One region of the Paraburkholderia caribensis genome, then DNA from elsewhere that is predicted to be linked to it. Evidence: predicted binding sites of a transcription regulator. Region 1 holds the regulator's gene; the other holds the start of a gene.

Evidence for each region. The regulator FliA, encoded in region 1, starts transcription of late flagellar genes. The targets are predictions, from matches to a motif close to CTAAAGTTTNNNNNNNNNNNGCCGNTA.
Region 2: the regulator FliA is predicted to act here: its motif matches at 3,173-3,199, upstream of C2L66_RS04475 (DUF4088 family protein).

What each region holds. Positions count from the first base shown of each region.
Region 1 covers NZ_CP026101.1:3,504,306-3,515,433, reverse strand. The annotation lists gene C2L66_RS15685 (DUF3443 domain-containing protein) at 1-722, shown strand, start outside; gene flhB (flagellar biosynthesis protein FlhB) at 965-2,173, shown strand; gene flhA (flagellar biosynthesis protein FlhA) at 2,170-4,266, shown strand; gene C2L66_RS41250 (hypothetical protein) at 4,990-5,184, opposite strand; gene flhF (flagellar biosynthesis protein FlhF) at 5,283-7,124, shown strand; gene C2L66_RS15660 (nucleotide-binding protein) at 7,117-7,986, shown strand; gene C2L66_RS15655 (RNA polymerase sigma factor FliA) at 8,009-8,743, shown strand; gene C2L66_RS15650 (flagella synthesis protein FlgN) at 9,763-10,209, opposite strand; gene flgM (flagellar biosynthesis anti-sigma factor FlgM) at 10,308-10,649, opposite strand; gene flgA (flagellar basal body P-ring formation chaperone FlgA) at 10,755-11,128, opposite strand, start outside.
Region 2 covers NZ_CP026101.1:1,003,702-1,014,829, forward strand. The annotation lists gene C2L66_RS04470 (ATP-dependent helicase) at 1-2,198, shown strand, start outside; gene C2L66_RS04475 (DUF4088 family protein) at 2,253-3,017, opposite strand; gene C2L66_RS04480 (AzlD domain-containing protein) at 3,245-3,568, opposite strand; gene C2L66_RS04485 (AzlC family ABC transporter permease) at 3,565-4,320, opposite strand; gene C2L66_RS04490 (AraC family transcriptional regulator) at 4,438-5,265, opposite strand; gene C2L66_RS04495 (CreA family protein) at 5,343-5,843, opposite strand; tRNA gene C2L66_RS04500 (tRNA-Asn) at 6,038-6,113, opposite strand; tRNA gene C2L66_RS04505 (tRNA-Asn) at 6,178-6,253, opposite strand; gene fdxA (ferredoxin FdxA) at 6,366-6,689, opposite strand; gene pncB (nicotinate phosphoribosyltransferase) at 7,036-8,235, shown strand; gene C2L66_RS04525 (LutC/YkgG family protein) at 8,443-9,105, shown strand; gene C2L66_RS04530 (sodium:proton antiporter) at 9,149-10,549, shown strand; gene C2L66_RS04535 (2-hydroxyacid dehydrogenase) at 10,603-11,128, shown strand, end outside.

The DNA.
Region 1 (11,128 bases):
AGAACACGGCCAGTGCGCTCGGCGCAAACGGCATCCTGGGCCTTGGCGTCGCGCCCGTCGATTGCGGTGCGGCCTGCTCGGTGCAGGCCAACGTTGCACAGTTCAGTAACTATTACGCATGCCCGAACGGCACGAACTGCACGCGCACGCTGGCCGAGACGGCGAAACAGGTGGCCAACCCGATCCCGAACTTCCCCGTCGACAACAACGGTGTGATCGTGCAGATGGCGCCGATTTCGTCCAGCGGCGCGGCGACGGCGACGGGAACGGTCGTATTTGGCATCGGCACGCAGTCGAACAACGGCAACGCGGCCGCCACGACCTATACGACCGATGCGTCCGGCGACCTCGTCGCCAGCACGTTCAACGGTTCGACGATCCGCACGTTCATGGATTCGGGCTCGAACGGCTACTTCTTCCAGGACAACTCGCTGGCGCTGTGCGGCGGCAACCTGGCGTCGTTCTATTGCCCGGGCTCGACCCAGCAGCGCACCGTGAACCTGGTCGGCGCAAACGGCGCGACGGGGGCCGTGACGATCAACATCGCGAACGCGCAGACGCTGCTCAGCAACGCGAACAACTACGCGTTCAACGATCTCGGGGGGCAGATCGGCTCGCTGAGCGCGTTCGACCTCGGCTTGCCGTTCTTCTTCGGGCGTTATGTCTACTACGGCGTCGACAAGCGCGCGACGGGCGGCGCGGCGCCATTTGTCGCGTTCTGACGCCGCTGCCTGCTGGCCGGGTTTCCGGCCGAATTTCGATGCCGGCGCGGCGGACCGCTCCCCGGCGGGCCGCCCCGCGTCGCGCCATGCCCGCCCGGAAAGCCGGCGGCGCGCCCTTGCGCCGTCCATCGGTTGAAATACCCCGGTTTCCCCGCCCTTATCCGCCAATCGCCACTCGACGTCTGCAGGAATAATCGCTCTCACTGAAAAAGGGCATGGTGCCCGACCAGCTGGAGAGCGCATTGGCAGAGGATAGCGACCTCGAAAAAACCGAATCAGCCACTCCCCGGCGCCTGGATAAGGCGCGGGAGGAGGGGCAGGTTGCGCGTTCGCGGGAGCTGGCAACGTTCGCGCTCGTCGCGGCCGGGTTTCTCGGCGCGTGGGCCATGTCCGACATGATCGGTGAGCACGTGCAGACGATGCTGCGCACCGCCTTCACGTTCAACCACGACACGGTCTTCGACCAGAAGCGCGCGCTGGCGAGTGCTGGCACGGTGGCGCGCGAGGGCGGCTTCGCGCTGCTGCCGCTGCTCGTGCTGACGGGCCTCGCGGCGCTGCTCGCGCCGATGGCGCTCGGCGGCTGGCTGCTGTCGACCAAATCGCTGGCGCCGAATTTCGAGCGGCTGAACCCGGTCACGGGCCTTGGCCGCGTCTTTTCGATCAACGGCGTGATCCAGCTCGGCATGTCGATGGCGAAGATCCTCGTGGTCGGGGTGATCGCCGCGACGGCGATCTGGCACCGGCGCGACGACATGCTCGCGCTGGCGACGCAGCCGCTCCACATCGCGCTGTCGAATGCCGGGCATCTGGTTGCCGTGTGCTGCGCGATGACGGTCGCGGGCATGTTCGTGATCGCCGCGCTCGACGTGCCGTATCAACTGTGGAGCTTTCACAAGAAGCTGCGCATGACGAAGGAAGAAGTGAAGCGCGAGCACCGCGAAAGCGAAGGCGATCCGCACGTGAAGGCGCGCTTGCGTACGCAGCAGCGTGCGATGGCGCGGCGCCGGATGATGGCGAACGTGCCGAAGGCGGATGTCGTCGTGACCAACCCGACGCACTTCGCGGTCGCGCTGCAATACACGGACGGCGAAATGGGCGCGCCGAAGGTGGTGGCGAAGGGCGTGAACCTGGTGGCCGCGCGCATCCGCGAACTGGCTGTCGAGAACAACGTGCCGCTGCTCGAAGCGCCGCCGCTCGCACGTGCGCTGTATCACAACGTCGAACTGAATCGCGAGATTCCGGGCGCGCTGTACGGCGCTGTGGCGGAAGTGCTGGCGTGGGTCTATCAACTGCGCCGCTTCAAGGAAGACGGCGGCGTCGCGCCTGTTGCACCGAAGGATCTTGAAGTGCCGGCGGAACTGGACAAGGGCGGCGTGCGGGACGACGACGCCGACCAGGAAGCTGCCGATGCGCTCGGCGGCGACAATCAAAGTAATGGAGTATCAGCATGAACGCGCGCGCGGGTTTCCTTTCACGACGGCCGGACGCGCTGAGCGGCACGAACTTGCGGGCGCTGGCGGGCCCGCTGCTGATCTGCATGATCCTCGGCATGATGATCCTGCCGTTGCCGCCGTTCCTGCTGGATCTGCTGTTCACATTCAACATCGCGCTGTCGATCATGGTGCTGCTCGTCAGCATGTACACCATGAAGCCGCTCGATTTCGCTGCCTTCCCGAGCGTCCTGCTGTTCTCGACGCTGCTGCGGCTGTCGCTGAACGTCGCATCGACGCGTATCGTGCTGCTCGAAGGCCACACCGGCCCGGGCGCGGCAGGCGCGGTGATCGAGGCGTTCGGCCACTTCCTCGTGGGGGGCAACTTCGCGGTCGGTATCGTCGTGTTCGTGATCCTGATGGTGATCAACTTCATGGTGATCACGAAGGGCGCGGGGCGTATCGCGGAAGTGTCCGCGCGCTTCACGCTGGACGCGATGCCCGGCAAGCAGATGTCGATCGACGCCGACCTGAACGCCGGCATGATCAACGAGGACCAGGCCCGCAAGCGCCGTCTGGAAGTCGGGCAGGAAGCCGAGTTCTACGGCTCGATGGACGGCGCGAGCAAGTTCGTGCGCGGCGACGCGATTGCCGGTCTGCTGATCATGGTGATCAACATCATCGGCGGGCTGATCGTCGGCGTCGTGCAGCACGGCATGGACTTCGCCGACGCGGGCAAGACCTACACGCTGCTGACCATCGGTGACGGTCTGGTCGCGCAGATTCCGTCGCTGGTGATTTCGACGGCAGCGGGCGTGATCGTGTCGCGCGTGGCGACCGACGAAGACATCGGCACGCAGCTGACGGGCCAGCTCTTCACGAACCCGCGCGTGCTGATGATCACGGGCGCGATTCTCGTGCTGATGGGTTTGATCCCTGGCATGCCGCACTTCGCGTTTCTGCTGCTGGGTGGCGGCGCGATCCAGCTTGCCCGCACGATGAAGAAGCGCGCGGCGCAGAGCAAGACCTCGACGGCCCTCGCCGAAGTTGCGCCGCAGGCGCTCACGCCGGCGGATGGCGCGGAAGCCAGCTGGGACGACGTGACGATGATCGACGCGCTGGGGCTTGAAGTGGGTTATCGGCTGATTCCGCTTGTCGACAAGAACTCGGATGGCGAGTTGCTCAAGCGCATCAAGAATATCCGCAAGAAGTTCGCGCAGGAAATCGGCTTTTTGCCGCCGGTCATTCATATTCGCGACAATCTGGAGTTGCGGCCGAACGGTTACCGGATTGCGCTGAAGGGCGTGGAAGTGGGCGTCGGCGAGGCTTATCCGGGGCAATGGCTGGCGATCAATCCTGGGCAGGTGACGGCCGCGTTGCCGGGCACGCCGACTACTGATCCTGCGTTTGGCCTGCCGGCGATCTGGATCGATACGAATTTGCGTGAACAGGCGCAGGTGTACGGCTACACGGTGGTGGACTCGAGCACGGTCGTCGCGACGCACCTGAATCACCTTGTCGTCACGCACGCGGCGGAGTTGCTCGGCCGCCAGGAAGTGCAGGCGCTGATCGAGCGGATGCAGAAGGATGCCGCGCCGCTGGTCGACGATGTGGTGCCGAAGATGTTGCCGGTTGCCACGTTGCAGAAGGTGCTGCAGAACCTGCTTGAAGAGGGTGTGCCGATCCGGGATATGCGGACGATTCTCGAAGCGCTGTCGGAGCATGGGTCCAAGATTACCGATCCGCATGATCTCACCGCGGCTGTGCGGCTATCGCTTGGGCGCGCGATCACGCAGCAGTGGTTCCCTGGCAATGGCGATATTCAGGTGATGGGGCTTGATGCGCATCTGGAGCGGCTGTTGACGCAGGCGCTTGCGACGGGGGCGAATCCGGGTCTTGAGCCGGGCCTCGCGAATACGCTGTTGATGGAAACGCAGAAGGCGATGACGCGGCAGCAGAATATGGGGCTGTCGCCGGTTATGCTTGTGCAGCATTCGCTGCGGGCGATGTTGGCCAGGTTTTTGCGGCGTAGCTTGCCGCAGTTGAAGGTGCTTTCTTATGCGGAAGTGCCGGATACCCGGCATGTTAGGGTTGTTAATGTGGTTGGGACGTAAGGGTTTGGTTTTTGGTTTTTGGTTTGTCTGCGACGCTGGGTGGTTTGCTGGCGTTTGCGCTGGCATCCGCGTTTTGCTTTTGCTTGCGCTGGCATCCGCGTTACGTTAGCTCGCTTCAAGCGTCGCCCCTGTGCGGGGCGGCACCTACTTTTCTTTGCCGCCGCAAAGAAAAGTAGGCAAAAGAAAGCGGCTCAAACCGCCAGCGCTAATTCTTGCCTGAGGGCCCCCAAAGGTTCTTACGCTTCACACGGCAACCACGTGACCCACGTTCGTTGCCAACGCTCTTGCGATGCGCCTCACCCGCTTCACGCCCCCGCTTTTCAGCACGCCGCGCCAGACAGTCTACCGCCGCCCAGGTGGCAAACTGTGTGTCGGCTTTCGCGCCATACGCGCACCACTCCAGACCGATAGCGCATGCGTCCCACCCTGTAAGAGCGCCAAGCCATACGACGCGACAACCTACACACAGTTTGCCACCTGGGCGGCACATACCATTCGCTGACGCTGGCCAAAGTACGGGTGTTTGAAGTGGGTGAGGCGCTCATTCGAAGCGTTGGCAACGCACACGAACCAGGGCGTTGCGGTGCGAAGTGTGGGGACGTTGGGGGCCCGTGGGCAAACGTCAAGAATTGGCGGTGTGAGCCGCTTTCTTTTGCCTACTTTTCTTTGCGGCGGCAAAGAAAAGTAGGTGCCGCCCCGCACAGGGGCGACGCGTGAAGCGAGCTAACGTAAAGCGGATGCCAGCGCAAACCCCGGCAAACCGCCCGGCGTCGCAGACAAACCAAAACCAAAACCAAAACCAAAACCAAAACCAAAACCACACAAAAAACCCACATCCCATCCCGCAAAGTCACAAACCCGAGCCCCTTGCGGGGAACCCGCAAAAACATTCCATCGCCCGAATTGCCAGCGTTTCACCGTCTTTATTGCCCGATGGCCAATAGACGTCTACCGCAATAATTCATCTCATCGGGAAACGGTATGTCACCGGACCGGGCAGCTCATCGGAGATCAGCTTGAACATTCGCAAATTTGTCGGTGCAACGAGTCGTGACGCGCTGCGTCTCGTCCGCGAGGCATTGGGCTCCGATGCAGTCGTGCTGTCGAACCGCACCAACGAAGATGGCAGCGTCGAAATCGTCGCCGTCGCCGACCGCGACCTGAGCGCGATCACGCCGCGCAGCCAGGAAGGCGCCGCCAGCCAGGGCACAGGCCCGACCGCGACGCCCGCCGGCGCACGACCGATGCTCCCCTCGATGCCCGTCAACAACCCGTATGCGAGCGGAATGCCCGACGTGTTCTCGTCGGTATTCGGCGCGAGCCCCGAGGCAGGCACGGAACGCATGCCCGCCTCAAGCGAAGAGAAGACCGAGCCGCAAACGGCATCCGCCGAAAACGCGGCAGCCGAAAGCCAGCCGAACCCCGCGCGCCCAACGGACGACGTGCGTGTCGACCTGCGCAGCGAAATGCCCGCCGCATCGGCGAAACCCGCAGCGGCAGCCATGCCGGAAACATCGGCCCGTCACCGCACGATGGCCGAAACGAACCCCTGGCTGATCGATCACGCGCGCCGCATCGCGTCGAAGGACGTGGTCCACGCGGCCAATCCGACGATGACGCCCGCCGCCGCCATGGCGCGCGGCCTGGGTACGCCCGTCGATGCCGTCCAGGAAGAAGCGAAGCCCGACTGGGCCCGCGAAGCCGCACAACTCGCCGCGCGCCGCGCCACGCAGAAAAACAACGTGATTCCGACGACGGCGGAGGGCGCAGGCGACATCAACATGTCGCGCGACCCGCGCAAGAACGCAGCCGCCGCCGACATGACGCCGAAGCAGGCCGCCGCGCTGACGGAATCGATCAAGTCGCGCATCGAGCAGATTGTCAACGAGACCGTGATGCAGGAACTGACCTCCATGCGCGGCATGATGGAAGAACAGTTCGCCGGTCTCGTGTGGGCCGACCGCCAGCGCCGCAGCCCGACGCATGCCGCATTGACGCGGCACCTGTTCGCGGCCGGCTTCTCGGCGCAGCTCGTAAAGATGGTGATCGACAACCTGCCCGAAGTCGAAGGCATGGACGAGGGCATGGAGTGGGTCAAGACGGTGCTCGAATCGAACGTGCCCGTGATGGAAAACGAAGACGCGCTGATGGAGCGCGGCGGCGTGTTCGCGCTGATGGGCCCGACGGGCGTCGGCAAGACCACGACCACGGCCAAGCTCGCCGCGCGCTGCGTGATGCGCTTCGGCGCCAGCAAGGTCGCGCTGCTCACCACCGACAGCTACCGGATCGGCGGTCACGAACAACTGCGTATCTTCGGCAAGATTCTGGGCGTGTCGGTGCATGCCGTGAAAGACAGCGCCGACCTGCAGCTCGCACTCTCCGAGCTGCGCAACAAACATATCGTGCTGATCGACACGATCGGCATGAGCCAGCGCGATCGTCTGGTTTCGGATCAGATCTCGATGCTGTGCCGCGCGGGTCAGCCCGTGCAGCGCCTGCTGCTGCTGAACGCGACGAGTCACGGCGACACGCTGAACGAAGTCGTGCAGGCGTACCAGAACGCACCGGACCAACAGCCGCTCGCCGGCTGCATCCTGACCAAGCTCGACGAAGCGACCAACCTGGGCAGCGTGCTCGATACGGTGATTCGCTACAAGCTGCCCGTGCACTACGTGTCGACGGGACAGAAGGTGCCGGAGAACCTGTACGTCGCGACGAAGAAATTCCTGATCAAGAGCGCCTTCTGCATTCCGCGCGAGAACTCGCCGTTCGTCCCACAGGACGAGGACGTGCCGGCGTTGCTGTCGGCCCTGTCGGCCCGCTCGACCGCCGATCTGCACGAGGTTCGCTTTGGATAAGTTCGTGCTGGACCAGGCTGAAGGACTGCGGCGTCTGCTTGCGCGCTCCGGCTCGCGGGTCATAGCGGTCGCAGGCGGCTCGCACGGCGTAGGCGTGACGACGACGGTGGTGAATCTCGCCGCTGCGCTCGCCGAGCAGGGCAAGGATGTGCTCGTCATCGACGAAAGTCTCGGCGCGCGTTCGGTGAGCACGATGCTGGGCGGCGTGCGCGGCGCGGGCAATGTCGCTGCCGTGATGCGCGGCGAGATGACGCTCGACGAGGCGGCTGGACGGCACGCGCTGGGCTTCGCGGTGCTCAACGCGTCGCGCGGCAATCGCGAGAGCTGCACGCGCGAACAGATGGGCGTGGTGCTGAGCGGACCGGCGGACGTGGTGCTGATCGACGCGCAGGTGGACCGCGAAGGCTCGCTGTCGGCGCTCGCGATGCAGTCGCACGACGTGATGGTGGTGACGCGTGTCGCGGCGCAGGCGATCACCGATGCGTATGCATGCATGAAGCGTCTGCATTTTGCGCACGCGATCGCACAGTTCCGCGTGCTCGTGAATCACGTGCAGAGCGTGGCCGATGCACACACTGCGTTTGAGAACCTGGCGGGCGTGGCGGGGCGTTATCTCGCTGTGTCGCTTGAAGATGCTGGCTGCGTGGCGGCCGATCCTTTGATGGCGCGGGCCATGGAGTTGTCGCGTTGTGTCGTCGATGCGTTCCCATCGGCACCTGCTGCGCGCGATTTCCGTCATATCGCAGCCGAACTGCAGTACTGGCCGATGCGGCCAGCGATTTCGTCACGGACGCATGGCGTGCCGCCGACGACCGTAACAACGGCGCAATACGCCGATCAACCGTCAGCGCAGCACGCGTGAAGGCAAGGACAAGGGGAGCACGATGTACAACGCTCAAGGAAAAATCTCGCAAGCCGAGGTTCTGACGAAGTACGCACCGCTGGTGCGCCGTCTCGGCTTGCAGCTCGTGGCGAAGATGCCGGCGAGCGTGGATCTCGACGATCTGATTCAGGCGGGCATGATTGGTCTGCTGGATGCGGCGAGCCGCTACAAGGAAGACCAGGGCGCGCAGTTCGAGACATACGCGAGCCAGCGGATTCGCGGCGCGATGCTCGACGAGTTGCGCAGTAATGACTGGTTGCCGCGGAGTTTGCGGCGCACGTCGCGCGAGGTGGAGTCGGCTGTGCATCAGGTTGAGCAGTCGCTCGGGCGCTCGGCGAGCGAGACCGAGATTGCTGAGCATCTGAAGATGCCGCTCGATGAGTATCAGTCGATGTTGCAGGATCTGCACGGCAGTCAGCTGATCTATTACGAAGACTTTGATCGTTCGGCCGATGATGAGCCGTTTCTTGACCGGTACTGCGTTGATCATTCCGATCCGTTGTCGGCATTGCTCGATGAGTCTTTGCGTGGCGCTCTGGTCGAGGCGATTGACCGGTTGCCCGAGCGGGAGAAGCTCTTGATGTCGCTGTATTATGAGCGTGGGTTGAATTTGCGCGAGATCGGCGCGGTGATGGAAGTCAGCGAATCGCGGGTTTGTCAGTTGCATTCGCAAGCTGTTGCAAGGCTTAGGACTCGTTTGCGGGAGCAGGCATGGGCTTCTGCTGAAACTAGCTGATGCGCTGTTGATTTTTGCTTTTGCTTTTGTTTTTTTGCCCTGCGGGCTGCTTTGCTCGTTTCTTACTCTTCGAGAGCCGATCTTTCTTTAAGGTCGGCTTTTGCTTTTTGGTTTGGCTGCGGCGCTGGGCGGGTTATCTGGGTTTGGCGCTCGCATCCTTTTGCTTTTGCTTTCGCTTTCGCGGGCATCCGCGTTACGTTAGCGTGCTTCACGCGTCGCCCCTGTGCGGGGCGGCACCTACTTTTCTTTGCCGCCGCAAAGAAAAGTAGGCAAAAGAAAGCGGCTCACACCGCCAGCACTAATTCTTGCCTGAGGGCCCCCAAAGGTTCTTACACTTCACACGGCAATCACGTGACCCACCTTCGTTGCCAACGCGCTGAATGAGCGCCTCACCCGCTTCACGCACCCGCGTCGCAGCACGCCACGCCAGATAGTCCACCGCCGCCCAGGTGGCAAACTGTGTGTCGGCCCTCGGTGCTCCACGCGCTTCACTCCAGACCGATTGCGCACGCGTCCCACCTTGTAAGAGCGGTACCCTATACGACGCGACAACCTACACACAGTTTGCCACCTGGGCGGCACGTACCATTCGCTGACGCCAGCCCTTGTACGGGTGCGTGAAGTGGGTGAGGCGTTTATTCGAAGCGTTGGCGACGGGCACCAATCGAGGCACTGTCGTGTGAAGTGTGGGGACGTTGGGGGCCCGTGGGTAAACGTCAAGAATTGGCGGTGTGAGCCGCTTTCTTTTGCCTACTTTTCTTTGCGGCGGCAAAGAAAAGTAGGTGCCGCCCCGCACAGGGGCAACGGTTGACGCGAGCTAACGAATCGCGGATGCCAGCGAAAGCAAAAGCAAAAGCGAAAGGATGCGAGCGCAAGACCTACGCAACCCACCCAGCGTCGCAGACAAACCAAAACGCAAAACGCAAAAACCAAAAAGCCGATACTCAGATCGAGCACCGGCCAGGTAAAAAAACAAAAACCAGGGAATCCAGAAGGGGAGCACCCCCTTCGCAAAAAACTCACATTCCGAATGCAGGAACCCGCCCATCGGGCCCATAAAGCGCCCCCCGCTCGGGCCCAACCGCAACGTTCAGCGCGGCGAGCGCCCGCCGGTTGTACTCCATTCGAGTCCGAATCAAAGCACCATTCGTGGTATTAAACCGCCGCGCCCGCTCAACCGCCTTCTGCAACAAGGACCACTGCGTCGCAAGCCGCGAATCAGCTGCCACCGCCAGCTCCATCCCCTTCCATCCGCCCGGATACCCCAACTCCGCCAGCTGCGAATCCCGCGCCTTCTCCAGCGTCGAGAGCCGCTCCACCAACTCCATCTTCTTTTCGACGATGGGCGGCAGCGTGTCGATGGGATGCACCGTGGTCAGCGCCTTCTCCTCTGCAGCGAGGACGGAAGCAAACAGCTCCACAGCGGAATATTCGTCAATGACGGTGGCAAGCAGGGCGTCTTTCATCACAAAGCAACTCGCTAGGCACCGGCTCGCGCATCACGCAAACCGGATTTGTCACAATTACCGCCCGGCACCCGCCGCACCGTCCATCGGTGCGTCCATCAGTTGCCGGACGACTGGCTCTTCTTCTGCAACAGGTCGCGCGCCGTCGCCAGCACGCCATCGGCGATCTTGCCGGAGTCGATCGTCAACGTGCCGTTCTTGATCGCCGACTTGATCGACTCGACATGCGCCGTGTCGATGTCCGACGAACCGGCGCTCGCGAGGCTGTGCAAATGCGACGACAGCCCCGACAGATTCACATTGGCGTCGCCCGACGCGCCCGTGGCCGTCGACGTCGCCGTGCCTGCGCCGCCCGTCGTGGCGGCCTCGCCTTGCTGCGTGCGCTGCAGCCCGTCTTTCAACGTCTGCAGGCCTGAATGGGTAGTGGAATCAACTTTCACGATTGGCTTCCTGAACGATTTGAATGAATTAACGGCATCCATCCCTCGAACTTTAGGTCAGCCGATCCGGTACGTTTTTCAAGTTGTAACCACAGGTAACACCCGTCAGAGCTGGATCACGACGGTTCCGCCGTCCTTCACGATGCCCTGGATGATCTGCCCATTCGCCGTCTTCACCCGCACCGGCTGACCCGGCGACGCGTTGTTCATCGCGCTGCCTTCCGCCGAAATTGCAAAATTGGCACCCTGCGCCACCACTTTCACCGACTGCCCGATCGTCACCGAGTCCGCGCTCTTCAGCATGTCCCGCCGCAGCGGCAGCCCCGCCGACACACGCATCAGCGACACGGCGCCGACAGCCTGCGCCGGGTCGGTGATCACGGCTTGCGGCAGCATCGTCAGATCGCCGTCGCGCGCGATGAGATCGGCGGCGGACAGCAGCTCGCCCGGCGCAATCGAGCGCGAGGCAAGAAAGTAGG
Region 2 (11,128 bases), 1.2 Mb from region 1:
TTTCCGTCGCCGATTCCCCGTCCTCATCGTCCGCTGCCCCGACGGATGCGCCCACAGCGGCGCCCGCCGCCGCCACCGCCGACTGGCTCGCGAAGCTCAACGACGCCCAGCGCGAAGCGGCCGAATACGGCACCGACGACATCGCGCATCCGTCCGGCGCGCTGCTGGTCATCGCGGGCGCGGGCTCCGGCAAGACAAGCACGCTCGCGCACCGCGTCGCGAATCTGGTCGTCAAGGGCGCCGATCCGCGCCGCATCCTGCTGCTGACGTTCTCGCGCCGCGCCGCGCTGGAAATGACCCGGCGCGTTACGCGCATCGCGGGCGCGGCGCTCGGCACGCGCGCGGCGCTTGCGCAGGGGCTGACATGGTCGGGCACGTTTCACAGCGTCGGCGCCCGCCTGTTGCGCGAGTACGCGGATCTGATCGGCCTCGCGCCGACCTTCACGATCAACGACCGCGAGGATTCCGCCGACCTGATGAATCTCGTGCGGCACGAACTCGGCCTGTCCGCAAAGGAAAAGCGCTTTCCGTCGAAATCGGCGTGTTTCGCGATCTACTCGCGCGTCGTGAACACGGGCGCGCCGCTGGCCGACGTGCTCGGCAGCGCGTTCCCGTGGTGCCGCGAATGGGAAGCCGATCTGCGCATGCTGTTCGCGGCCTATGTCGAGGCGAAGCAGAAGCAAAGCGTGCTCGACTATGACGATCTGCTGCTCTACTGGTCGCACATGGCCGCCGAGCCCGCCATTGCCGCCGATCTTTCCAGCCGTTTCGATCACGTGCTCGTCGACGAGTACCAGGACACCAACCGCCTGCAGGCGTCGATCCTGCTCGCGCTCAAGCCCGACGGGCGCGGGCTGACGGTGGTCGGCGACGACGCCCAGTCGATCTACTCGTTTCGCGGCGCAACCGTGCGCAACATTCTCGACTTCCCCGCGCATTTCGAGCCACCCGCGAAACAGGTCACGCTGGAGCGCAACTACCGCTCGACGCAACCGATCCTCGAAGCATCGAACGCGGTGATCGGCCTTGCCTCCGAGCGCTATACGAAGAACCTGTGGACCGACAAGGCATCAGCGCAACGCCCGCATCTCGTCACGGTCGCCGACGACGCGGACCAGGCGCGCTACATCGTCGAGCAGGTGCTCGCCGCGCGCGAAGCAGGCATGAAGCTGAAGGCGCAGGCGGTGCTGTTTCGCGCCGCGCATCACAGCGCCGCGCTCGAAATCGAGCTGACGCGGCGCAACATTCCGTTCGTGAAGTTCGGCGGCCTGAAGTTTCTCGACTCGGTCCATGTGAAGGACGTGCTGGCCGTGCTGCGCTGGGCGGAGAATCCGCGCGACCGCGTCGCGGGTTTTCGCGTCGTGCAGTTGCTGCCGGGCGTCGGTCCGGCGACAGCCGCACGCGTGCTCGATGACATTGCCGCCCGCGCCGACGCGTTGCGCTCGGGCGGCGCGCCCGATGCCGCGAATGCCGTTGCGGGCTGCACGGCGAACGCGCTCGCCGCCTTTGCGCCGCCGGCGCGCGCGCTCGAAGACTGGCATCCGTTCGTGGCGATGATGGCGTCGGCGTGCGGACGGCAGACGCCCTGGCCCGCCGAGTTCGACATGGTGCGGCGCTGGTACGAGCCGCATCTCGAGCGCAACCACGAGGACGCGTCCATTCGCCAGGCCGATCTCGTGCAGATGGAGAGCATCGCGGGCACGTACGCTTCTCGCGAACGCTTCCTGACGGAACTGACGCTCGATCCGCCCGACGCCACCAGCGACGAGTCCGGCGTCCCGTTGATCGACGAAGACTATCTGATCCTGTCCACGATCCATTCGGCGAAAGGGCAGGAGTGGCGTAACGTGTTCGTGCTCAACGGCGTCGACGGCTGCATTCCTTCCGATCTCGGCACGGGCAGTGAGGAGGAAATCGACGAGGAGCGGCGCCTGCTGTACGTGGCGATGACGCGCGCGAAAGAGGACCTGCATATCGTGATGCCGCAGCGCTTCTACGTGCACAACCAGACGCATCTGGCCGACCGGCACGTGTGGGCGTCGCGCACACGCTTCATTCCGGCGCACCTGTTGCCGCTGTTCGATTCGCATGCGTGGCCGCCCGCGCCCGTCGTGTCGGCACCGACGCGAGCGGGGCTGGCCGCTGCCGCGCAAGCCAAAATAGAAATCGCGGCGAAGCTCAGAAAAATGTGGGACTGAGCTTGCCGCGATGCGACGGCGCCGGGTTCGACGCCGTGTGTCGTGAGATAACGCCTAGCGCGACTGCCGCTGTTGCTGCTGCGGGCGCGGTGGCGGCATGAAGAAGTTGCGCAGCCAGGCGGCGAGCCGCGTGAACACGTCGTACGGTTCTTCGACGAAAATCTCCGGCTTCAGGAGCCGCAGATATTCCATGATCTGTTGCGCTTCCTGCTTCTGGAATGAACCGTGGGAAATGCCCAGGCGCAACAGGCCGCGCAGTTCGCCGAGCTTTTCGCGCGCGGCGCTGCCCACGCTGGTTTCGCACGCGACCTTCGCCTCGTACACCCGCTGGCGCAGCGATTCGGCCAGACGCCACGCGGGCGTCTGCATCACTTCTTCGAGCGTCTGGATGTCCTGCGCCGCCGATTTGATCTGCGCGGCAAGCGGGTCCACCAGCGAAGGCGCGCCTTCTGCTTCCTTGACGATCGCCGCCGCCCATTCGCGGCTCTGCTTCGCGAGTTCCTCGGGCGTCCATTCCGTGCGCGCGGCGAAGCCGAAGCCAAACTCGTTCGCCTGCTTCATCAGGATCGCGACGACGTCCGGAAACTCCTTGTCCAGCGTGCGCTTCGCCCATGCGTACTGGCCGCCCTGCAGCATCCGCTGCACGGCGTGCTCCGTCAGCGGCACCATGTTGTCGAGGAGCTTTGCGCGCAGAAAATCCTCGAACGACGGCGTTGCGAACTGCGGGTCCAGTTTCACTGAGACCCGCACGAACGCCTCGAAATCCTTTCGTAAGGATGCGAGCGTTTCGTCCTTGATGTTAAGGGTAATCTGACCCATGTTTTTCCCGTTTCGTCGACCGCGCGATACCGTCGAGGCGTTTGCCTCGTGCCGTGCGCCCCCGTGCGCTGGCGGCACCGATATCGGGCGCGGTTTTGTCCGGCTTGCCGGCATGCCGTCGATAGACGCTGCCGGGTTCACGGACCACGAGTGTTTATCGGCGGATCGAAAGGGAACTTGAGGGCGGCGCCGTCCGGTCGAACGGCGCGCAAGGCGTGTGCGCGGCCTTACTTGAGCAGGACGCCTTGCCAGAGAAAGAACACGGCGAGGCCGACCGCGATGGTGAGCAACGGCCTGCGCGTGAGGGCGCTGACGGCAACGGCGGCTAGCGCGCCGACCAACTGCGGGTTGCGCCACGTGAGCTCGGCGTCCGTGCCGTGCGGCGAGACCGTCATCGGCACGATGATTGCCGTCAGCACGGTGACGGGCACGAAGCCGAGCGCGGTCCGCACGAGCGGCGGAAACACGATGCGGTCGCCGAGCACGAACACGGCGGCGCGGATCAGCCACGTGATGACGGCCATGCCGAGAATCAGAAGCACGTAGTTCATCGCGATGCCTCCGCCGCGCGGGTGCGCTGGAACGCCGGCAAGGACAGCAGCACGCCGACCGTCACGCCGACGAACACGGCGCCCAGCAGGCCGAGCTTGTACGGCCAGTCTTGCCAGAAGAACGCCAGCGCGCCGGCCGTGGCCGCCGCGGCGAGATAGCGCACGGCGACGAGCTGCGGCACGACGATCGCGATGAACGTCGCGGCCATCGCGAAGTCGAGCCCGAGCGATTGCAGGCCGGGGAAGGCCGCGCCGAACAACAGGCCGATCAGCGTCCAGACCTGCCAGTTGAGATACATCGACAGGCCCGAGCCGAGGAAGTAGTACGGCCCGACCGAACCCGGCGGATGCAGCCGGTAGTGCGCCCACGCGACGGCGAACACTTCGTCGGTGAGCAGGCCGCCGAGCGCCCAGCGCCAGCGCGACGGCAGATGCGACACGTACGGCGCGAGCGTCGCGCTGTAGAGCACGTGTCGCACATTGACGACGAATGTCGTCGCCCAGATGACGGCATAGCTCGCGTGCCCTGCTATCAGGCCGAGGGCGATGAATTGGGCCGATCCGGCGAACACGACCAGCGACATCAGCTGGCCGTGCCACAGGTGCAGCGGACCGGAAGCGACGAGCGTGCCGTAGATCACACCGAACGGCGAAGCGCCGATGATCATCGGCAGTGTGTCGCGTGCGCCGGCCGTGAGTTCCTTGAGACGGTGAGCGGGTTTTGCAGGGTGAGTCAATCTTTTCTCCTCGATGGGGCCGAGGATAGCCGGGCCAAGGGAGCGGCGGCTTGTACGTTCTTGCGCCTGGTGCGGCTTCAATGCCTCGATGCGTCGGGCTTCATACGGCGCGATCTTCCGCGCGCGGCCCGTTCAGGCCGATTGCCAGCGCCCCGGCGGCACGCCGAACATGCGCCGGAAGTGCCGCGTGAAGTGACTTTGATCGGTGAAGCCGCCCGCCGCCGCCACATCGGCCACCGATGCGCCCGCGCGCAATGGCGCGAGCGAGCGCTGCAGACGCACCTGGTTGCGCCACGCGTGCGGTGGCAGTCCCGTCGCGCGGGTGAAGAGCCGCGCCGCGTGAAACTGCGACAGGCCGACGGCATCGGCGAGATCGGCGAGCTTGAGCGGCGTGGCCAGATCGCCGGCCAGTTGCTCTTTCATCGTGATGACACGCGCGTCGTCGGTGGCGAGTTGCGGCGTGTCGGGACGCGTGCGGCCGTAGCGCACGAGCAGCGTCGACAGCGCGTCGAGCATCGCCGTCTCCGCGACGAGCGGATCGCCGTTCGCCTCCAGCAACTGATGGGCGCGCGACAGGCGCACGGCAAGGTCGGCATCGCGGATCACGTCGGCATCGAACCACGGCAGCGGCTGCGCGCGGCCCGCGATGTCCTCGGCGAGCGTGTGAATGAAATTGACGGGGGCGTACATCACGCGGTAGCGCCAGCCTTCGTCCATGGCGCGCGAACCGGTATGTACTTCGCCGGGATTGATGATGGGCACGCTGCCCGCCTCGGCGACATGGCGCGAGCCCTGATATCGATACGTTTCCGCGCCAGCCTCGATCACGGGAATCGTGTACGCGTCGTGCCAGTGCGGCGTGAACTCGTGATCGTGATATTCGGCCGTGAGCAGATCCGCGCCAGGCAGAAGCGGCGTGCGCCAGTAACGGGCGTTATCGCGGAAGCGGGTCGAAGTCATGAGCGAAGTCCGGGTGGACCTTTCAGTTTAGCGCGCCCTGTGCGGCTTGTTGTGCCTGGGACTGCCCTGCGGCGCGTTCAGCGAACCGGGATCGTCGTGCCGGCGGGCATCGGCACGGCCGTGACGCTGTTCTTCGCGCTGCCCGTCGCGACCCGGTCGCTGTAGGTCAGGTACACGAGTGTGTTGCGCTTCGAATCGACGACCCGCACCACGTGCAGTGTCTTGAAGATCAGCGACATCCGTTCCGTGAATACGTCGGCTTGCTGGCGCAGCGGCTCGGGAATCTTGATGGCGGCGACCTGGCGGCACGCGATCGACGCCTCGGTCGGATCTTCGGCGATCCCGAGCGTGCCCTTGATGCCGCCCGTGCGCGCCCGCGACACATAACAGGTGACGCCCTGCACGGCGGGATCGTCGTACGCCTCGACGACCACGCGATCCGAGCCGGTGATATGAAAGTTCGTATTGACGCTGGCGACTTCCTCGGCCTGCGCGAACGGCGCGCAGGTGAACGCTGCCGAAGCGGCGAGGAAGACGGCGGCGCGCGCGCTGTGCGCACAGGGCAGGGCGAGTTTCATCAGGTGACCGGAAGAATGGGCGTTTGCAGGACAGCCAGGATGGCTGCCGGTGAGACCGCCATCGTAACCTGGTTGCGGGCGCCGGCTGCCGACGTGCGATACGCCTGCGGCGCATCTATTTGTCGATCAAGCTGCATGCCGATAAGCGGCGGCAGAAAAAGAAAAGGCCCGCACGAATGCGGGCCTTCGAATTTTGGCTCCCCGACCTGGGCTCGAACCAGGGACCTACGGATTAACAGTCCGGCGCTCTACCGACTGAGCTATCGGGGAACAGCAATACAACTTGTCGCTACATAAAAAAGCCCGCTGTGGTTAACGGGCTCTTGCAATTCTTTGGCTCCCCGACCTGGGCTCGAACCAGGGACCTACGGATTAACAGTCCGGCGCTCTACCGACTGAGCTATCGGGGAACAACAAAAGCAGAGAAGCGGAATTGTAGGGGGTGTATCAGAAGCTGTCAATACCTTCGAATCATCTCAATTTAATTCGACTGATTCGACCTGGAACGACAGCTTGCGGCGCTCAACGCTCGAGCAGCGCCAGCTTTTCCTTCACGTCCTTGAATTCGTCGGCCTCGGGCAGCGGCGCCTTGGTCTTGGTGATGCTGGGCCATGCCTTGGCGAGCTCGGCGTTGAGCTCCGTGAAGTGCTGCTGGTCGCCGGGCACGTCTTCTTCCGCGTAAATGGCGTTCACCGGGCATTCCGCAACGCACACCGCGCAGTCGATGCATTCATCCGGGTCAATCGCGAGGAAGTTGGGACCTTCGCGAAAGCAGTCCACCGGGCACACATCGACGCAGTCGGTATAGCGGCACTTGATGCAGCTTTCGGTCACAACGTGAGTCATTCAGGCAACTCCTGCAAACGATATCTTTTAGGTAATGGGGGATGGCAAGACGCCAAAAGCGGTATTGTAACGTAACGTCAAGTAGTGCATACGCGATCGCCCCAACCCTTTTATATCGTTTGGTGATTAGTTTATGGCGAGCGGTTTGCGCCGCCCGCGCCCGCCGGCCTTGACGCATTCAAACAACCGCCGGCGCGCATTCGGGTAACATGCGACAGCGTCTGTGCGGGGCCCGTTTCGAGCGGGACTCTGCGCGAAGCCCGAAGCGCACATGGCGAACACGAAAGGGCGAGGGCGCACGAGGCCTGACGTCTTCCGATTTCATGCAGTCCCGGTTTGCAAGATCATGATCATTACTTCGCTGCTCGACACCGACCTGTACAAATTCACGATGATGCAGGTGGTGCTGCATTATTTCCCGGCTGCCAACGTCGAATACAAGTTCCGCTGCCGCACGCCGAACGTCAACCTGGTGCCGTACATCGACGAGATTCGCAGCGAAGTGCACAAGCTCTGCAAGCTGCGCTTCAATGAAGGCGATCTCGACTATCTGCGCCGGATGCGCTTCATCAAGAGCGACTTCATCGACTTTCTCGCGCTCTTCCATCTCAACGAAAAATACATCTCGATCACGCCCTCGGCGAAGGGCAACGGGGAGATCGAAATCGACATCAAGGGGCCGTGGCTGCACACGATCCTCTTCGAGATCCCCGTGCTTGCGATCGTCAACGAAGTGTACTTCCGCAACACGCAGCAGCAGCCCGATTACAGCGAAGGACGCGAGCGCCTGCGCGACAAGATGCAGCTGCTCGGTGCGCGCCCCGAGTTCGCCGACTGCAAGATCGCCGACTACGGCACGCGGCGCCGTTTCTCCGGGCGCTGGCACGAAGAGGTGATCCTCACGCTCAAGGACGGTCTGCGCGACCAGTTCACGGGCACCAGCAACGTGTTCTATGCAATGAAGCATGGCCTGACGCCTCTCGGCACGATGGCGCACGAATACCTGCAAGCCTGTCAGGCGCTGGGTCCGCGTCTGCGCGACTCGCAGATCTTCGGCTTCGAAATGTGGGCGAAGGAGTATCGCGGCGATCTGGGCATCGCGTTGTCGGACGTGTATGGCATGCAGGCGTTCCTCCGTGATTTCGACATGTACTTCTGCAAGCTCTTCGACGGCGCGCGCCATGATTCCGGCGACCCGTTCGACTGGGGCGAGCGTCTTCTCGCGCACTACGAAGCGAACCGCTGCGATCCGCGCACGAAAGTGCTGGTCTTTTCCGACGCGCTCGACATCCCAAAGGTGCTGCAGCTGTACGAGCGCTTCCGTGGGCGCTGCAAGCTCGCCTTCGGCGTCGGCACGAACCTCACGAACGACCTTGGCTATAACCCGCTGCAGATCGTCATCAAGATGGTCAAGTGCAACGGGCAGCCCGTCGCGAAGCTGTCCGATTCGCCGGGCAAGAACATGTGCGAAGACAAGGCGTACCTTGCCTATCTGCGCCAGGTGTTCGGTATCGAGCAACCTGAGGAAGAATCCGCGGGCAAGTGACGCCCCGTCACGCTTTCGCGTTGCAGTCCGGCAGCATGTGAGTGCATTGTCGGCACTTCGCACGAGTGCCGGTATATGCCGTTCGGCCAGGTGTTGGCATGAAGGGCGGCCGGTATAATTCGACCGTCACTGTGCGCAATGAGCAGGGCGCATTTCGCACGCGTATGTCCCACGTTCAGCACGACCACCGGCACGAGGATATTGCACATGGATACATCGACGGCCCGCCGCAACATCCTGGCGCGCATTCGCGCGGCACAAGGGCGTGAGCCCGAGCCGGCCGCGTCCGAGCGCGAGGCGGCGCAGGCGTATCTCGCAAGTCATCCGCAAGGTCCGCGCCCAACCCTGCCGGCCGATCTCGTCGCGCATTTCATCGAGCAGGCGAAGAAAATGGCGACCACGGTCGATACCGTCGAATCGCTCGCCGACGCACCCGCCGCCGCGCATCGTTACCTTTCCGAACTGAATCTTCCCACTCAAGCCATCGCGTGGCAGACGCTCGAGGCGCTGCCCTGGGCCGGCTCCCAGATCGACGTCGAGTTTCGCAAGCCGCGCGACGAAGACCGCGTCGGCATCACGGGCTGCTTCTGCGCGACGGCTGAAACGGGCACGCTGGTGCTGCTGTCGGGCCCGGACACTTATGCGTCGGCGGGCTTGCTGCCGGAGACGCACATTGCAATCGTGCCGGCCTCGCGCATCGTCGCCGGTCATGAGGAAGCGTTCAATCTGATCCGCAGCGAACGCGGCGAACTGCCGCGCGCCGTCAACTTCGTCTCCGGCCCGTCGCGCACAGGCGATATCGAACAAACCATCGTGCTCGGTGCGCACGGTCCTTATCGCGTGCATGCGATCGTCGTGCGTGGCGCGTAACGCTGTGCCGTTGCAGGGACGTGTCGAGCACGCGTGTTCTCGAATGGCCGGCGTCGCGTTGTTGTTCGTGCTGTCTTGCTGGCCGCTTGCGGCATCGGCCGCGAGTCTCGACGGTGCTTCGCTCTCCGTCTGGTGGGGCGTGCCGTTCGCGGGCGTCCTGCTGTCGATTGCCGTGCTCCCGCTCGTCGCACCCAAGCTTTGGCATCATCACTTTGGCAAGATTTCCGTGGCATGGGCCGCCGTGTTCCTTGTGCCGTTCGCTTTCGCGTTCGGCGCGTCGACGGCGTTCGGTACGTTCATTCATGCGCTGCTTGAAGAGTACGTGCCGTTCATCGTGTTGTTGACAGTGCTCTATACCGTTGCGGGCGGCATCTGCGTGACGGGCAATCTGCACGGGTCGCCGCGTCTGAATACGGCGTTGCTCGCGCTCGGCACGGGGCTCGCTAGCATCATGGGCACGACGGGCGCGGCGATGCTGCTGATCCGGCCGCTCTTGCGCGCGAACGACAACCGCAAGCACGTCGTGCATGTGGTCGTATTCTTTATCTTCCTGGTCGCGAACACGGGCGGGTCGCTGTCGCCGCTCGGCGATCCGCCGCTGTTCCTCGGCTTTCTGAACGGCGTCGGCTTCTTCTGGACAACCGTGCATCTCGCGCTGCCAACGCTGTTCGTCTGCATCGTGCTGCTTGCCATTTTCTACGCGCTCGATGCGTACTATTTCCGGCATCGCGAAGAAGTGCTGCCCGTTGATCCGTCGCCGGATACGCGTGCCGTTGGCGTCGTCGGCAAGATCAATTTCGTGCTGCTGGCACTGGTGATCGGGCTGGTGTTGATGAGCGGCATCTGGAAGCCAGGCATCGCGTTCGATGTGGCGGGCACGCATGTCGAGCTGCAGAATGTCGTGCGCGACGTGGCGCTGATCGCGGTGACGCTGCTGTCGCTGGCTGTGACGCCGCGCGCCGCGCGTGAGGGCAACGCATTCAACTGGGCGCCCATCGAAGAAGTCGGGAAACTGTTTGCGGGAATCTTTGTCACGATCGCGCCTGTCATCATGATGTTGCGCGCGGGCGAAGCGGGCGCGCTCAGCGGCATCGTGCATCTCGTCAACGACACGGCCGGCCAGCCGCGCGACGACATGTATTTCTGGGCGACGGGCCTGTTGTCGTCGTTCCTCGATAATGCACCCACGTACCTCGTGTTCTTCAACCTCGCCGGCGGCGACGCACAGACGTTGACGACCACGGGCGCATCGACGCTCGCGGCCATTTCGGCAGGCGCGGTGTTCATGGGCGCAAACAGCTACATCGGCAACGCGCCGAATTTCATGGTCAAGGCGATCGCGGAGTCGCGCGGCGTGAAGATGCCCAGTTTTTTCGGCTATCTCGCGTGGTCGGGCATCGTGCTGATACCGTTGTTCATCGCAACATCGTTGATTTTCTTTTGATGCCGTGCGCGCGCCGAAGGGACGCGCTACGGACTGATACTCGGAGAATGGCAATGCAAAAGGTTCTGGTTGCGCGTCCCATCTTTCCGGATGTGATCGAGCGCCTCAAGCAGCATTTCGAAGTGGACTGGCATAACGGCGACGTGCTGCCCGCCGACGAGCTCAAACGCCGCCTCGCCGATAAAGACGGCGCGCTGACGGCGGGCGACGCGATCGACGCGTCCGTGCTGGCCGCCGCGCCGCGTCTGCGTGTGGTGTCGAACATGGCGGTCGGTTACAACAACTTCGATATGGCCGCGTTCAACGCGGCGAACGTGCTCGGCACGAATACACCCGACGTGCTCAACGAATCGACGGCGGATTTCGGCTGGGCGCTGATGATGGCGGCGGCGCGCCGCATCGCGGAATCGGAGCACTGGTTGCGCGCGGGCAAATGGGAAAAGTGGTCGTACGACGGCTTTCTCGGCTCGGACCTGTATGGCTCGACGCTCGGCGTGATCGGCATGGGCCGCATCGGGCAGGCGCTCGCGCGTCGCGCGCGCGGCTTCAACATGAACGTGATCTATCACAACCGCTCGC